DNA from 2 places in the Cupriavidus sp. F041 genome. Region 2 is predicted to be linked to the other one. Evidence: predicted binding sites of a transcription regulator. Region 2 holds the regulator's gene; the other holds the start of a gene.

Region 1 (8,879 bases), on a different contig from region 2:
CTGATAAAGATCACCGACAGCCCCTCGGCAATCAACTGCGCCAGCGTGGCGAACAGCGTTTCGGACTCGTGCGGCGTCAGCACCGCGGTGGGCTCGTCAAGAATCAGCACGCGAGCGCCGCGGTACAGTGCCTTGACGATCTCCACGCGCTGGCGCTCGCCCACCGACAACTCGCCCACCCTGGCCTGCGGCCGCACGGCCAGGCCAAAGCGCTCGGCCAGCGCCAGCACCCTGTCACGCGCCGCGCGCCGCTCCAGGCGCCATTGCCACAGCGGCTGGGTGCCGAGCATGATGTTGTCCAGCACCGAGAGATTGTCGGCCAGCGTGAAATGCTGGTGCACCATGCCAATGCCGGCGGCAAGCGCCGCGCGTGGCTGGCCGGGTGGCAGAAGCTGGCCGTCGACCTCCACCGTGCCGGCATCGGCCACGTAATGCCCGAACAGGATGCTGACCAGCGTGCTCTTGCCGGCGCCGTTCTCGCCCAGCAGGGCCAGCACTTCGCCGCGCCGCAGTTCCAGCGAGATATCGTCATTGGCGGTCAGCTGGCCGAAGCGCTTGGTGATGTTGCTCAGGCGCAGGATGGGGACTTGCATGGGTGGTTGATCGATGTGGCGGTCAGGTTGCGCTGGCTTGCTCTTCGCTCCCAGGCGGAGGAAAGGGGCAGGCCAGCGGCGGGAATAGCGAGGCGAAGCCGCCCTCACTGCGTCGACTTCGGCTCCGTCTCCACCACCTTGACGGCGAACTTGCCGTCAAGGATGGCCTTCTCCCTGGCCCTGACCCTGGTCATCACATCGGCGGGAACCTTGCCTTCGAACGTGCCCAGCGGCGCCAGTTCGGCCCCCTTGAATTTCATCAGCGAGTAAGGACCGTAGTCCTCGCTCTTGAACTGGCCCGCCTTGACCTTGCCAAGCGCCGCGCCGACCGTGGGCTCCATATTCCACAGCGCCGATGCCACTACCGTGGCGGGATATTGCGGCTGGGTGTTGATGACATTGCCGATGGCCAGCTTGCCCTTTTCCTTGGCGGCATCGGATACGCCGAAGCGTTCGGCATAGAGCACGTCGGCGCCCTTGTCGATCATGGCGAAGGCCGCCTCCTTGGCCTTGGGCGGATCGAACCACGAACCGATGAAGCTGACCGTGAACCTGACCTTCGGATTCACCTCGCGCGCGCCTTCCATGAAGGCGTGCATCAGCCGGTTGACCTCGGGGATGGCATAGCCGCCCACCATGCCGATGTGGTTGGTCTTGGTCATGCCGCCGGCAATCATGCCGGTGAGGTAGGAAGGCTCCTGGATATAGTTGTCGAACACCGAGAAATTCGGCGCCTGCGGCTTGCCCGAGGAGCCCATCAGGAAGGCGGTCTTGGGATAGTCTTTGGCCACCTTGCGCGCCGCCGCCTCGACGGCGAAGGACTCACCCAGGATCAGCGCCGACCCCTGCTCCGCGTACTGCCGCAGCACGCGCTCGTAGTCAGCATTGGACACGCTCTCCGAGAATACATAGTCGATCTCGCCGCGCGCCTTGGCCTCGTTGAGCGCCTTGTGAATCCGCGACACCCATTGCTGTTCGACCGGCACGGTGTACACCGCCGCCACCTTCAGCTTGGCTTGCGCCTGCGCGGGCGCGGCGCCGCCAAGCGCGGCAACGCTGGCGGCGGCGGCCGCGAATTTCAACCAGGTCCTGCGCTTACCCTCAAACCTCATGACGTTCTCCCCTTGTTGACGATAACTCCGTGGCCAGGCCGGCCGGCTCCAGCCCGCATCCGCGCAGCAAAAGCCGCACAAGATGGTCGGTGGCCTGTTCGTAATCGCGCTGGCCCAGGTGGCTCACCCCAAGCACGGCGCATACCTGCGACTCGAAATCGGCATAGGTCTGGGTAGCGGCCCAGATGGTGAAAAACAGGTGCTGCGGATCCACGCTGGCCATCTCGCCACGCGCGATCCACTCACGGATCACGCCGGCCTTGCGCGCCACCAGCGCGCGCAGCGCGCCGTTGAGCACATCGCGGATTTCCGGCGCACCGTGCAGCAGTTCATTGGCGAATACGCGCGAGGCGTCGGGATGGCTCGCCGACAACCGCATCTTGGCGCGGATGTACTGTTCAAGAGCTACCTGCGGGCTTTGCCCCGCGTCGATGATGTCGGTCTCGGACAGCCACAGTGCGAGCGTATGGGCCAGCACCGCCCGGTACAGCGCCTGCTTGGTGCGAAAGTAGTAATGCAGGTTGGATTTTGGCACGCCGGCGCGTGTGGCGATCTCGTTCATGGTGGCGCCGGCAAACCCGGCCCGCGCGAACACATGCTCGGCCGCGTGCAGGATCAGCGCCTCGTTCTCCTGGCGGATACGGCCGCCCGCCGCCTCCCGCGGCAGCGGAAAGCATGGCGGCGGCGCCGTGGCCGGCGCTCCCATTACTTGGTGCCGTAGAGCCTGTCGCCGGCATCGCCCAGGCCGGGCACGATGTAGCCGTGCTCGTTGAGCTCCTCGTCGATGGCGGCGGTGACGATGGCCACGTCGGGGTGCGCTGCCTGCAGGGCACGCAGCCCCTGCCGCGACGCGATCAGGCACACGTACTTGAGCGTGCTCACGCCGGCTTCCTTCAGGCGATTGAGCGCGGCAATGGCGGAGTTGCCGGTGGCCAGCATGGGGTCCACCACGATCACCAGCCGCTCGTGGATGTCCTCCGGGATCTTGAAGTAGTACTCGATCGGCTCCAGCGTTTCGGGGTCGCGGTACAAGCCGATGTGCCCTACCCGCGCGGCCGGCAGCAACTCCAGCATGCCATCCAGGAAACCGTTGCCGGCACGCAGTATCGATACCAGGCACAGCTTCTTGCCCGACAGCACCGGCGACTGCATGGGCGCGATCGGGGTCTTGATGGAGATCGTTTCCATCGCCAGGTCGCGGGTCGCTTCATAGGTCAGCAGCTGGCTGATCTCGCGCACCAGCCGGCGGAAGTTATCGGTGGTGGTGTCTTCGCTGCGTACCAGCGTGACCTTGTGCTGCACGAGCGGATGGTCCACCACCAGCACGGACGGAGTGACGGGCGGTACGGCGGAGAGGTCGGTCATGATGCGCTCCTGGAGGGCGGTCGCGAAGAGGTCTTGCTGCGGCTCGGCGCGTGGCTGCGATATCGGTCAGAACACCGTGCCATCGCTATTGATGACGAATGGCGGCGGACCGCCGGGCCTGCGCTTGGCGGCAATGCGCCGTCCCGCGGCCCAGGTGCCGCCTTCCAGCACGCGGGCAAGCGGGAACGCCGCGGCCGACAGGCCAAGCGCCTCGCGCACCGACGCGGCCACAAGGTCGAGCCCCGTCACCGTAAGGGCACGCCATTCCACGATGACCGGCTCATCGACCGTATGCGCCACGGCTGCGAATCCGGGATCGCGCGGCACCATCAGTTCGAAATCGAATAGCAGGCCGCCATTGCGGTATTCGGGCAAGCCGGTCAGCGCCTCCAGCCCGGTCACGGTCAGGCCGGCATCTTCGAGCGGCTCCAGCAGCGAGTACGTCAGCCACTGCGTCAGCTTGTGGAAAGGCACCAGCCCGTCGGTACAGGCCGGATGTGCCCAGCAGTCCCCCAGCGATATGCCGCCGAGGCTGACGCGCCCCGGCCACACGGGACCGAGCGCTACCAGCAGCGTGGTCAGCACGAAGCCGGCCTCGATCTGGCCGTCGACGGCATGTGCCTTGAGGTAGTCATAGAGGTTGCCCAGACGCGCAGGCGTGCCGAACACGGCCGGCGTGGCCTGCGCCACTTCGCCCAACCGGCGCAGCAGGCCGGCACGACCGTCCAGGCCAACCAGCCGATTGTGCTGTGCCACCTGGAAGGCCGTCGCGATGGAGGGCGCATCGATCCGCATCAGCCGCTCGGCGTCGGAGCGCAGCGGCTGGCCCGGCTGGGCGGAAAAGCCACCGCGCGCGAACAAGTCGAAGCTGGCTACGCCAAGCCCCTCGGAACGGGTCAGCAGCAGGTCGCTGGCCGGATCGCGGTAGCGCCAGTCGGGGCCTGCGCCGGCGTCCAGCAACACGCTGGGAATCACCAGATCGATGCCGATGCGGGCGCGCTCCTCGCGGTCAGCCTCGCCGGAAAGCCCGCCGCGTTCGCACAGGATCTGCCAGCGGTCCAGCCTCTCGCCGGGACCGCCGCTTTCAAAGTGGCGCCAGCGGCTGTGGTACGGCACGTTCAGGTCCGGATAACGCTCCCGGATGGTGGCCGCCACATAATCGCCCACCGCCGGAATCCGTTCCGGGTGCCACGTGAACAGCTCTGACGCGCCTGCCGCCACATGGTCCGTCACGGCGGCGCATCGGGTGCGTACCGCCAGGCCGGTCAGCAGCGCCGCGGCCGGATGGCCAGGTGGCACGGGACTGGCCCATCCGCCGCGGCCATCCGCGTCATTCGTGAACGCACTGGGGGAGCCCTGCGGGCCGCCCGCTTCAGGTATCTCGTTCATTCGTCCAGTCCTCTACCCTTGGCCAGCGCGAGTTCCTCGGCACCGGGCGGGGTATAGCTCGTGAAATAGCCAGCCGCCACCTTGGCGTCGATTTCCACTCGGGCATCGGCCGGGATCAGTGCATCGGGAATCGCTACCTGTTCGACCACCTCGATACCCTGAGCGGTCAGCGCCCCGTGCTTCATATTACTCATCGAAGCCCAGCGATCGATACGCTTGATGCCAAGCCAGTGAAATACATCGGGCATGAGTTCCTGGAAGCGCATGTCCTGCACGCCGGCCACGCACTCCGTACGCGCGAAATACGTCTCGGCCCGGTCGCCGCCGACCTGGCGCTTGCGGGCGTTATAGACCAGGAACTTGGTCACTTCGCCCAGTGCCCTGCCCTCCTTGCGGTTATAGACCACCAGGCCCACCCCGCCCTGCTGCGCCATCTCGATGCAAACCTCGATGCCGTGCGCCAGGTAGGGCCTGCAGGTACAGATATCGGATCCGAACACGTCCGAGCCGTTGCACTCGTCGTGCACGCGGCAGGCCACCTTGGTCTCGGGCTTGCCCAGCTTGCCCACATCGCCGAAAAAGTACAGGGTCATGCCACCGATCGGCGGCAGGAACACCTTCAGGTCGGGCCGCGTCACCAGTTCGGGGAACATGCCGCCAGTCTGCTCGAACAGGCTGCGACGCAGCATGCTCTCCTTGATGTCGAAGCGGCGCGCCAGCGCCGGCAGGTACCAGACCGGGTCGATCGCTGCCTTGGTGACACGTACGTCGCCATTGGCGTGCAGGATCTGGCCGTCAGGCGTGAGGCGGCCGGCTGCAATGGCTCCCATCAGTTCCGGCATATTGATGTGTGCGCGCGTAATGGCGATCGTCGGCCGGATATCGATACCCGCCGCGATGCGGTCTGCAAAGGCAGTCGAGACCAGATGGCCCCAAGGATCCAGGGAGACGATCTTGTCCGGGTCGCTCCATTGCGGATGGGGCCCGACGATCTCCGCCGGAGAGGTATCGGTGAGATCGGCGCGATGATCCCGCTGCAGCTTGCCGGAGGCCACCGCCAGCGCCCGGTACACCGCATAGGCGCCGGAGTGGGTGCCAATGACATTGCGTTGGGCCGGATTGGTCACGCTAGCGATCACAGGTCCGCGCTCCGCCGCCGTGGCGGCCCCCCAGTGGATGGGTTCGGCCGGCTTGTCGCGGCGCGCGTGCGAAGTCAGGACAATATGGTCGGACATGGCAGCCTCGGAACAGGAATCCTGACCAAACGGTCAGGTTTGCAATTCCATAGTAGGCAACCTTCGTGCCATATCCCAATGCTAGTTTCTACCTTGTGTTGCATGCCGCACGATGGCGTGCCGCACCATCCGCGTGCGCGCGCGCCGCTCCGCTCGCCAGTTCATGGTGCACAGGCACCATGCAAAAGAAAAGCGGCACCCGGCCGCTGGGGCGGGGTGCCGCTAGGCTGTGATCGCGAGGGGTCAGGTCGACCGGTGCTGCCCGCCCTGCTGCCGCTGGGCCGGCTCCGCGCGCGCCGGCCACAAGGCCATGCGCAAGGCGCGCAGCGGGTCGGTACTCTCCACGTAACGGTGGAACACGGCGCCGGCAACGTTGCTCAACAGCCATGCCAGTATCATGCCCAGCGCATTGAGCAGCGGCCGATTCGGTGCAACGTGGAATACCACCGCGTTCACGACCAGGCATACCGGGAAATGCACCAGGAAGACCGAGTAAGAAATGCGCCCGAAAAATGCCAGGCTCGGGGCCTGCGGCCAGCGATCCAGCCACCCTCCGCGCCGCGCAACGGCCAGCAGCAGGGCGATGGATAGCGCCACGGCAATGCGCAGGCGGAAGTCCACGATCAGTGCCGCCAGCACCACTGCGCCCAGCACCAGCAACGCAACCGGCGAACGCTCCGGTGCGGAGGCCCAGAACGCCAGCGTGCCCATGCCATAGGCGCCGAAGAAGTAAAGCGCCCAGATATCCCAGGCCGCATCCCGGTTAAACCAGAACAGCGAAGCCACGACCAGCCCCGCCACCGCCAGCGGCCCGAGCGGGCTGCCGCCGACATCGAACCATTGCGCGCAGCGGCGCGCCGCCCATAGCGCAACAATCAGCAAGACGAACAGTTGCAGATCGATGGCCACGTACCAGACGCCGGCCGACAACGCGTCGAAGTCGAGCAAGTTGTGCAACAGCAGCACATGTGCCAGGATCTGATACAGGTCGGGGGCCGACGGAATGGAATCGTGATGCATCCAGGTGCGCGCAATGGCGGCACCGGCAATCGCAATCAGGATGGCCACGCTATAGGGGACCACCAGCTTCTGGTAGCGGCGCCAGATCGCCTGCAAGGGATGCGGCACCACCAGATGCCCGCCCGGCGCCAGGCTACGCGCCGCCAGGAAGCCGCTGATGACAAGAAACGCCTGAACGGCGATGCGCGCGTACTGCGAGAACCAGTCAAGGAGGTCGGGAGCCAGCACGTGCGCCGCATCGGACATGGGGCCGTAGAAGGCAAGATGGTGCAGCACGATCAGTTGGGAACTGACCGCCTTGAGAGCGTCAATGCACGCCATGCGCGAAGGACGGGGGCTCATTTGTTATAAGAATGCTACAAAGTACACAAGGAACGGATTTTACTCCTAAGAATCACGATCGGTACCGAAGCTGGCCAGGATGTAGCGTGACGAGATGTTTCAATGAGGTATAATCACCACATTTTTTCGAAAAATAGATATCTTCGCGTCACATTAATATGGCTTCGGCTTAGAAACCGTGGCCGATGCCTGCCGTCGCTCCGGCCAGTTTGTCCCGGCCAGGGCGTTCGGTGAACGCCGCCGCCTTGGCGGAATTTGCGCTGCAACGCGCAAGCGGCTTCGGCCTGATTCAGTTCGCGCTGCGCCGGCTAGCGGCGCGCCACCCGGCACGACTGCCAGAAAAGCACCGCCGCCGCCGCTAGCGAAACCCAGTAATCCGTCGGCGCGCCGGCCCACCAGTGAATATGCCAGGGCACGAAACCCGGTGAGAAGCGCGCCAGCCCGAACGCCGGGTTCAGCACGAACCACAGGAAGTCCTCGGCGATCCAGAACAGCATGATGCTGGCAATCACGCGCGCTTCGGCTCGCCAGTTCCAGCGTCCGCCGTAGACCAGCGGGAAATGGAAGAACAGTGCCACGCAAGGGAACACCCACGCGTGATAACCGGTCATCGGGCGGCCGCCCCAGAAGATATCCAGGAGCCAGTGGTGTTCGATGCGCCAGGTGGGCAGGTTTGCCGCCCAGCCCGCGGCCCCTTCAATCTGGATTTCCACATTGGCGAAGAAATACGCCAGCAGCAGCGTCCAGGCAACGGTAAGCATCAGCACCCGTGGATGTCGCGACGGGTAGGACTGCGCGCGCTGGTGCGAAGCCGAGAGATTCAGGGCGCGCATCTCAGCGTCCCGCCTGCGCCACACCCGCAGCCTGCCCGGTCAGTTGGCCGCACCGCTCCAGGTGCCCCAGCACGGTTTCCAGCACGCGGCGCGCCGCCGCCGGTCGCCCCAGCGCGCGGGCGCGCACGCGCATCTGATCGAGCCGCGCCGGCTCCGCCAGCAATAGCCGGACACGATATTCGAGCGACACGAGATCGACTGCCTTGAGCGCAGCGCCCTGCTCCAGCAGGTAATCGGCATTGCGCTCCTCCTGGCCGGGGATGGGCGCATTGACCACCATCGGCACACCCATCGCCAGGCATTCGGATGTGGTCAGGCCACCGGGCTTGGTGATGACCAGGTCGGAGCACGCCATCAGGCGCTCCACTTCGTTGGTGAAGCCAAAGGGAAAGAGCCGGGTGGGATACGCGGAAGCCAGTGTCTTGAGCCGCGCCAGCGCCGTCTCGTTGCGCCCGGCGAGCACGATCAGCTGGAAATCGTGATCCAGCCGCATCAGTGCATTGGCCACTTCGTCAAGGCCGCCCAGTCCTGCCCCACCACCCATCAGCATGATCGTGCGCCGGGCCGCATCGAGCCCGAAGTGCCGCGCGCAAGCCTGGCGGTCCTGCGGGTGGGAAAACGCCGGCACCACCGGGATGCCGGTGGTATGGACGCGGCCCGCCTCGATGCGATTGGCCCGCATGCGAAAGGCGATTTCCTCGCTGGCGGCGAAATAGCCCGTCATATTGGGAATCACCCACATGCCGTGCAGATCGAAATCGGTCACCTGCACCCACACCGGCACCGCCATCCGCAGCCGGCGTACCTCATGCATCAGGATCTCCGCGGGGAGGAAATGCGTGCAGACGATGGCATCCGGCGCAAATTCATCGATCGCGCGGCGCAGCGCGCGCGTGCTCAGTCGCTCGGCGGCGCGCCGCAGCTTCTGCATCGGCGCGGCCGGGTCGGCCTCGGAGGTGCGCTGGTATAGCATGCCCCACAAGGCCGGAT
Region 2 (8,879 bases):
CGATGCGCGTCATATTGAGCGACTGCATCAGCCATTCGTTGGCGGCAAAGCGCAGCACGATGGCGTCGCTGTACTGGATCAGGAACGGCGCCGCCAGCATCGACAGCAGCATGGAGGCCAGGATGACCTGGATCAGCACCGGATCGACTAGGTTCAGGCCGTCGATCTGGTTAAGCAGCACGAAACCGAACTCGCCAGCCTGCGCCAGCCCCAGGCCGGTGCGGATCGCTACCCCCTGGCGCGAGCCGAATAGGCGCGCCAGGCCGGCGATCAGCAGCAGCTTGAAGATGATCGGCACGATCAGCAACACCAGCACCAGCCACAGGTGATCCAGCACCACGTGAATATTGAGCAACATGCCGATGGTGACGAAGAACAGCCCCAGCAGCACATCGCGGAAGGGCTTGATGTCCTCCTCCACCTGATGGCGGTACGGCGTCTCGGAGATCAGCATGCCGGCGATGAAGGCCCCCAGCGCCATCGACAGGCCCAGCCGCTCGGTCAGCGCCGCCATGCCCAGCGTGACCAGCAGCAGGTTGAGCATGAACAGTTCCTGCGACCGGCGCGCCGCCACCACATGGAACCAGCGGCTCATGACCCGCTTGCCGACAAAAAAGATCAGGCTCAGGGCCGCCACGATCTTGACCGTGGCCAGGCCGAGCGCCATCGCCATGTCGCCGGGTTCGCGCGACAGCGCCGGAATCACGATCAGCAGCGGCACCACCGCCAGGTCCTGGAACAGCAGGATGCTGATGATATTGCGCCCGTGCTCGCTTTCCAGCTCCAGCCGCTCCGACAGCATCTTGGAGACGATCGCGGTGGACGACATGGCCAGCGCGCCGCCCAGCGCCACCGAAGCCTGCCAGGACAGCGGAAACAGCCAGTTGAACGCCCAGCTCGCCGGTATCACCACCAGCAGCGACAGCACCACCTGCGAGCCGCCCAGGCCGAATACCTGCCGTTTCATGGCTTTGAGCTTGCCCAGGCTGAACTCCAGCCCGATCGAGAACATCAAAAAGACCACGCCAAACTCGGCCAGGTATTTGGTCTGCGCGGTATCGCTGGCCAGGCCGAGCGCGTGCGGCCCGATCAGGATGCCGACGACCAGGTACCCCAGCATCGGCGGCAATTGCAGCATGCGAAAGGCGACCACGCCGAACACGGCGGCGGCCAGCAGCACAAGGGTCAGGTCCAGCGGAGAGTGCATCGGAAGGATCAGGGTACGCCACCACCGGGCCAGGACAACCCGGCTCGGGCGGCCCTGCCGGCGGATTGCGGCAAGCACGGCAGCCGCCCCGGCCGCCCGATCCCAGGAACAGCCCAAGCGCCATCGCATTCGTTGGTATACTTCGTCGCCATGATAGCTAATTTCAATGCGGATCGAGCACTTCGGCTCGCTCGCGAGACCCTCCAGATCGAAGCCGATGCCGTCGCCGCCCTCGCGGGCCGCCTGGACGGCGAATTTGCGCAGGCCGTGCAACTCACTCTGAATTGCAGCGGACGCGTCGTCGTGTCGGGCATCGGCAAGTCGGGACACATCGGCCGCAAGGTCGCGGCCACGCTGGCATCGACCGGCACGCCGGCCTTTTTCGTGCACCCGGCCGAGGCCAGCCATGGCGACCTGGGCATGGTCACGCGCGACGATGTGCTGATTGCCTTTTCCAATTCCGGAGAGACCGCCGAACTGCTGTCGATCGTGCCAATCGTCAAGCGCATCGGCGCCAAGCTGATCTCCGTGACCGGCAACCCCGCCTCCACGCTGGCCAAGCTGGCCGACGCCCACCTCAACGCCGGAGTGGAGAAAGAGGCCTGCCCGCTTAACCTGGCCCCCACCGCCAGCACCACCGCCGCGCTGGCGATGGGCGATGCGCTAGCGGTGGCGGTGCTGGACGCGCGCGGCTTCGGCGAGGAAGACTTTGCCCGCTCGCATCCGGGCGGCGCGCTCGGGCGCAAGCTGCTGACCCATGTGCGCGACGTCATGCGCAGCGGCAACGCGGTGCCCAAGGTACGCGAAAGCACGCCGCTGGCGCAGGCCCTGATGGAAATCACCCGCAAGGGCATGGCCATGACTGCGGTGGTGGATCCGGACGACCGCCTGATCGGCGTCTTCACCGACGGCGACCTGCGCCGCCTGCTGGAAACCCCTCGCGACTGGAAGACCGTGCCCATCAGCGAGGTGATGCACCGCTCGCCGCATACGGTGGGGCCGGACCAGCTGGCGGTGGAAGCCGTGCAGGTCATGGAGGCGAACCGCATCAACCAGATGCTGGTGGTCGATGCCGACCAGCGCCTGGTCGGTGCCCTGCACATCCACGACCTGACCCGCGCCAAGGTCATCTGAGGGCACGCACAAACTATGCGGGATATCCTGTCCTCCCTGAGCCGGCTAGGAATGCGCGCCTTGCCGCTGCTGTTGATGGCGCTAGTGGCGGGCAGCACTTTCTGGCTGGTGCAGGTCAATTCCCCGAAAGAAGCCGCCACCGGGCCGGTGGGCAAGAAGCATGAGCCCGATTACTACATGATCCGCTTCTCCGCCACCGAACTGGCCGAGGACGGCAACACCAAGATGCGGTTCACCGGCGACAAGATGATCCACTTCGAGGATGACCAGACCTACGAAGTGACGCGTCCGGCCATGCGGGCATACGAAATCGACCGGCCGCCCGTCACGGGCCACTCCGATCGCGGCACGATGAACGCGGAAGGCTCGGTGATCGACCTGTTCGGCAATGCCTTTATCGTGCGCGCCCAAGGGCCGGACCCGGCCAAGGATCCCCGGATGACAGCCGCCTCGGAGTACTTCCAGGTGCTGATCAATGATGACATCGTGAAGACCGATAAAGCCGTCAAGCTGACCCGCGGCCCGTCGGTGATGACGGCAAACGGGCTGATCTTCAACAATGTCACCCGCGAAGTACAATTGCTGGGTAACGTACGCGGCACCATTATTACGGGTCCGCCGGCGAGTCCCGCGAAGTAGCCCAGATAACAAAGACCCGAGAGGCTGTTGCCAGATGAAGCGAAGCAGTGCTGGCCAGGCGAGCGGGCGCAAACGGTACCCAGGCGGGTGCCGCCCGCGCAGCCCTGCCCGCTTTGCCCGGAAACAGCCGCCAGGAAACGAAGCCGCCCGCGGGCCACAGCCGTCCGCGCCAACCGCCATCACGCCAACATGAATTCATTCCTGACGACATCGTCCTGTCGCCGCCGCAGCACGGCCGCTTTGCTGACGCTGGCAGCCGTCCTCGGCCTCACGCTGGCCGCGCCCGCCAGCGCGGAGAAAGCCGACCGCGAGAAACCGCTGGTGCTGGAAGCCGACAACGCCAGCTATGACGACGTCAAGCAGGTTTATGTGCTGACTGGCAACGTGGTGCTGACCAAGGGCACCATGGTGCTGAAATCCGACGCGGCCGAAGTGCGCACCGATCCCGAGGGCTACCAGTACGCCGTGGCTACGTCCAAGGGCGGCAAGCAGGCTTATATCCGCCAGAAACGCGACAACGTCGACGAATACATCGACGGCTGGGGCGACCGCATTGAGTATGACGGCAAGCAGGAGTTGTCCAAGCTGATCAGCCGCGCACGCATGGCGCGGCTGGCCGGCGCCAAGCTGGTCGACGAGATCCGCGGCGCAGTGATCACCTACGACAGCCGCAACGAGTTCTACACCGCCAGCGGCGGCGCGGAGAACGCGACGGCGGGCAGCCCGTCCGGTCGCGTGCGCGCCGTGTTGTCGCCGCGCCAGGAGCAACCCGCCAGCGGCGCCGCCGGCGCCCCGCTGCCGCTCAAGCCTGCGCCCGCCCCCGTCAATCCCTGACGCCGCCGCGTCGCCCGATCCACGGATTCACCCTTCATGACCGTTACCCAAACCGCACCCTCCCAGCCCGCCACCCTGAAGGACAGCAGCACGCTGGTCGTGCGCCACCTGAAAAAGCGCTACGGCTCGCGCACAGTGGTCAAGGATGTGTCCCTCGACGTAAAGAGCGGCGAGGTGGTCGGACTGCTGGGGCCCAACGGCGCGGGCAAGACCACCTCCTTCTACATGATCGTGGGACTGGTGGCGCTGGACGAGGGCGACATCGTGCTCGACGACAAGCACATCAGCGGCCTGGCCATTCACGAACGAGCACGCATGGGCCTGTCCTACCTCCCGCAGGAAGCTTCGGTGTTCCGCAAGCTGAATGTGCAGGAGAACATCCGCGCGGTGCTGGAATTGCAGATCCAGGACGGCAAGCCACTTGGCAAGGCCGAACTCGAGCGCCGGCTGGACACGCTGCTCGATGACCTCCAGATTGCCCACCTGCGCGACAATCCGGCGCTTTCACTGTCAGGCGGCGAACGCCGCCGCGTGGAAATCGCCCGCGCCCTGGCCTCGGCGCCCCGCTTCATCCTGCTCGACGAGCCCTTCGCCGGCGTCGACCCGATCGCGGTGGGCGAGATCCAGCGCATCGTCAGCTTCCTCAAGGCGCGCAATATCGGCGTGCTGATCACCGACCACAACGTGCGCGAGACGCTGGGCATCTGCGATCACGCCTACATCATCAGCGAAGGCGCTGTGCTGGCCTCGGGCCGGCCTGAAGACATCATCGCCAACGAGTCGGTGCGCAAGGTCTACCTGGGCGAGAATTTCCGCATGTAACGCGGCGCACGGCAGCAAGCGGCAGCTGCGGCGACCTTGTGCCCAAGGTGGCCCCGGTGTCGCCTTTTACCCTGCAACGATCACGGCGTCATCAGCGATAGCAATTTCCGTTCCACCGGCACGGAAGTTGGGCATAAAATAGGTCGCATGAAACCGTCGCTACAGCTCCGCCTCTCGCAGCATCTCGCGCTTACGCCGCAACTCCAGCAGTCGATCCGGCTGCTGCAACTGTCCACGCTCGAACTGCAGCAGGAAGTGGAACAGGCGCTGACCGAGAACCCTTTGCTCGAACGCGAGAACGACTGGCTCGACAGCCCGTTGCGCGTTGCGGCCGACGGCTCGGTCAACATGCAGAGCGCTCCCGCGCCGGCGCCCGCCGACGGCCAGGGCACCAGCGAGAACCGCCCCGACGGCGCGCCCGAGGCCGAAGACAGCTATTCCGACAGCAACGAGGACTACGGCAACGACTGGAGCCTCGACGACTTCGCCCGCCGCCCGCAAGGCGACGACGACGAAAAGACCCCGATGCAGTTGCGCGACGCCGAACCCACGCTGCGCGAACATCTGATGGAACAGCTCGCGCCGCTGAAAATTTCGTTGCGCGACAAGGGGCTGGCCATCTTCCTGGTCGAGTCGCTGGACGACGACGGCTACCTGAGCGCCTCGCTCGAGGAAATCTGCAGCGAACTGCCGGAGGAACTCGAATTCGAGGTCGACGAGATCCAGGCCGTCCTTACCCTGCTGCAAAGCTTCGATCCGCCTGGTGTCGGCGCACGCAATGCGGCCGAATGCCTGGCGCTGCAATTGCGCCGCCTCAAGCATCCGCAGCGCGACCTGGCGCTGACCATTGTCACCAATCACCTGGAACTGCTCGCGGTGCGCGACTACACGCGCCTGAAAAAAGCGTTGCAGGTGGATGAGCCGGAACTGAAGTCGGCGCATGAACTGATCCGCTCGCTGGCGCCTTATCCAGGCCATGCGTACAGCCGTCCCGAAGCCGACTTCGTCGTGCCCGATGTTTTTGTCCGAAAACTGAATGGCGGCTGGATTGCGCAGCTCAATCCGGATGTGATGCCGCGGCTACGTATCAACGACATGTACGCACAGATATTGCGCGGTGCAAAAGGCGATGCGGGTGCCGCGGGACTGCAGCAAAAACTGCAGGAGGCACGCTGGTTGATCAAGAATATCCAGCAAAGGTTCGACACGATATTGCGCGTTGCACAAGCAATTGTCGAACGTCAAAAGAACTTCTTCACCCACGGTGAAATTGCGATGCGCCCCTTGGTTTTGCGGGAGATTGCCGATACACTGGGTTTACACGAGTCCACCATCTCTCGGGTGACTACCAATAAATACATGGCAACGCCGATGGGGACTTTCGAGCTGAAGTATTTCTTCGGCAGTCACGTTTCCACAGAAACCGGCGGCGCGGCCTCGTCAACGGCAATTCGTGCGTTGATCAAGCAACTGATAGGAGCCGAAGACGCCAGGAATCCCTTGTCCGACAGCCGGATTGCCGAATTGCTCGGCGAGCAAGGCTTCGTAGTGGCACGGCGTACCGTTGCCAAATACCGCGAGGCGCTCAAGATTCCGGCAGTTACTCTCCGTAAGACTTTGTAGCCGAGTTGCATCGCCTGCCTGGTGCAACTCTTTCAGAAGGAGAAACGCTATGAACTTCAAGATCAGTGGACACCACTTGGACATCACGCCCCCGCTGCGTGAGTACGTGGAAACGAAACTGGAGCGTATCGTCAGGCATTTTGATCAAGTCATTGGCGTAAGTGTGCTGCTCTCTGTCGACAATACAAAAGAAAAGGACCGGCGGCAGTACGCGGAAATCAATCTACATCTCAAGGGCAAGGACATCTTTGTCGAAGCGCATCATGAAGACCTGTATGCCGCTATCGACGCGCTCGTCGACAAGCTCGACCGGCAGGTGATTCGCCATAAGGATCGCGTGCAAAGCCACGACCGCGAAGCGGTCAAGTATCAGATGGCCGCATCGCAGATGCAGCAATGACCGTGCCTGGTGGCCCACAGACCGGGCCGCCGGTGTCACTCCCTTGAAACCGGAATCAAGCCGCGCCCATAGCGCGGCTTTTTCGTTCCTGGCGCTCGCCCGGGACCACGCGGGGGATTCCGCAAGGCATATGGACCGGTGTATGCTGTGCAATACATAGTTCTTAGCCTCAACGATTTTTCCGTGCACGCGGCACCGCTTCCGCGCATCGGGTATTGCAATGCACAAGGCGGGGGCGGGCCTGCTCTATAATGGCCAGACGCCCGACACCGGCAGGGGGACACCCGGTGAAACTTCGGACCTTGGTTTTTTCTTCTTTTTTGCCCGGCGCGACGCCTCCCGGCCCCGGGCCTGCTTACTAGAAAACCCTGCGCATTCCACATGAATCGTTTGGCTAAATTGCTGCCACCCGGCAACATCAACCTCGACGTCAGCGTCACCAGCAAGAAGCGCGTGTTCGAACAGGCCGGGCTCCTCTTCGAGAACAACCATGGCGTGGCGCGCGCTACCGTGACCGACAACCTGTTCGCCCGCGAATCGCTGGGGTCCACTGGTCTTGGCGCCGGGGTTGCCATTCCGCATGGCCGCATCAAGGGACTGAAGCAGCCACTGGCTGCCTTCATGCGCCTGGCCGAGCCGATCCCCTTCGAATCTCCCGACGGCAAGCCGGTAGCGCTGCTGATCTTCCTGCTGGTACCCGAACAGGCCACCCAGCAGCATCTGGAGATTCTCTCGGAGATCGCCCAACTGCTGTCCGACCGCGAGATGCGCGAAGGACTGGCTACCCTGCCCACCCCCGATGACGTGCACCAGTTGCTGACGCAATGGCACCCCTGACCGGCCTCGGCGATCTTTACGCAGGCGAGCAGGGCAATTGTCCCCGCTGTCTGAAAGCTTGCTCCTGAAAGCACCCGCATGGAACTCACTGGCGTCACCTCGCAGTCGATCTTCGACGACAACGCAGCCGATATCAAACTCTCCTGGGTAGCCGGCCTGGAGGGCGCCGACCGGGCGTTCGATGTCGAGTTCGCACGTGAAGCCACTTCCGCGGCGGATCTCGTCGGCCACTTGAACCTGATCCACCCGAACCGGATCCAGGTCCTGGGCAAACCCGAGATCACTTATTACCAGCGTCTCGACGACGAGATGCGCAAGCGCCAGATGGGTGAGCTGATCCTGCTGGAACCGCCCTTCCTGGTGATTGCCGACGGCATGGAGCCGCCGCCCGACCTGGAACTGCGCTGCACGCGTTCCTCCACGCCCTTGTTCACCACGCCGGTGTCCTCGGCGGCGGTGATCGATCACCTGCGCCTCTACCTGTCGCGCATTTCCGCGCCGCGCGTGACCATGCACGGCGTATTCCTCGACATCCTCGGCATGGGCGTGCTGGTGATGGGTGAATCCGGCCTGGGCAAGAGTGAACTCGGCCTGGAGCTGATTTCACGCGGACATGGGCTGGTGGCGGACGATGCCGTGGATTTTGTCCGGCTCGGGCCCGATTTCATTGAAGGCCGCTGCCCGCCCCTGCTGCAAAACCTGCTTGAAGTGCGCGGCCTGGGCCTGCTCGACATCAAGACGATCTTTGGCGAGACCGCGGTGCGCCGGAAGATGAAGCTGAAACTGGTGGTGCAACTGGTGCGCCGCAACGACGGCGAATTCGAACGCCTGCCGCTTGATTCCCAGTATCTGGATGTGCTCGGCCTGCCCATCCACATGGTCAAGATCCAGGTGGCGGCCGGCCGAAATCTCGCCGTGCTGGTCGAGGCCGCCGTCCGCAACACCATCCTGCGCCTGCGCGGCATCGACACGCTGCGCGATTTCATGGACCGCCAGCGCGCCGCAATGCAAGCCGATGTGGCGTCGCGAGGCCAGGGCCGGCTACTCTAGGCAGCCAGCGCCGCGCCTGAGCTGTTTTCAATTGATTACATCCGTCCGCTCTTCCCTCGTCAACGCGTTTGGGGCACAGGCCGTTTTGTGCAGTAATGGGCATTGAACCCAGCCCGAGTTGCCGTGCCGACATGGCCAGCAGCCATGAAGTTTTCCACAGCCAGGAGAGCAAGCATGAAGAAAATGATCGCGATGTGCGTGCTGGTAGCCCCGCTTTTCGCCACCGGCGCCTTCGCCCAGAATGCACCGGCCGCAGCAACCGCAACGCCCGCAGCAACCGCAACGCCCGCGGCACCCGCAACTTCCGCAAAACCGGCAGCACCGGCGGCGCCC

The links. The regulator sigma-54, encoded in region 2, starts transcription at its own class of promoters, with help from an activator protein. The targets are predictions, from matches to a motif close to TGGCANGNAANCTGCTTT.
Region 1: the regulator sigma-54 is predicted to act here: its motif matches at 5,748-5,765, upstream of ACZY0R_RS01440 (GTP cyclohydrolase II).

Annotation. Positions count from the first base shown of each region.
Region 1 is NZ_JBVASY010000001.1:307,544-316,422, forward strand. It holds gene ACZY0R_RS01415 (ABC transporter ATP-binding protein) at 1-593, opposite strand, end outside; gene ACZY0R_RS01420 (BMP family protein) at 698-1,705, opposite strand; gene ACZY0R_RS01425 (TetR/AcrR family transcriptional regulator) at 1,695-2,411, opposite strand; gene upp (uracil phosphoribosyltransferase) at 2,411-3,070, opposite strand; gene ACZY0R_RS01435 (URC4/urg3 family protein) at 3,137-4,459, opposite strand; gene ACZY0R_RS01440 (GTP cyclohydrolase II) at 4,456-5,694, opposite strand; gene ACZY0R_RS01445 (acyltransferase family protein) at 5,938-7,056, opposite strand; gene ACZY0R_RS01450 (hypothetical protein) at 7,365-7,817, opposite strand; gene ACZY0R_RS01455 (MGDG synthase family glycosyltransferase) at 7,891-8,879, opposite strand, start outside.
Region 2 is NZ_JBVASY010000002.1:105,085-113,963, reverse strand. It holds gene ACZY0R_RS17545 (monovalent cation:proton antiporter family protein) at 1-1,207, opposite strand, end outside; gene ACZY0R_RS17540 (KpsF/GutQ family sugar-phosphate isomerase) at 1,358-2,341, shown strand; gene lptC (LPS export ABC transporter periplasmic protein LptC) at 2,357-2,980, shown strand; gene lptA (lipopolysaccharide transport periplasmic protein LptA) at 3,170-3,814, shown strand; gene lptB (LPS export ABC transporter ATP-binding protein) at 3,851-4,636, shown strand; gene ACZY0R_RS17520 (RNA polymerase factor sigma-54) at 4,784-6,259, shown strand; gene hpf (ribosome hibernation-promoting factor, HPF/YfiA family) at 6,309-6,659, shown strand; gene ptsN (PTS IIA-like nitrogen regulatory protein PtsN) at 7,041-7,496, shown strand; gene hprK (HPr(Ser) kinase/phosphatase) at 7,575-8,546, shown strand; gene ACZY0R_RS17500 (PsiF family protein) at 8,721-8,879, shown strand, end outside.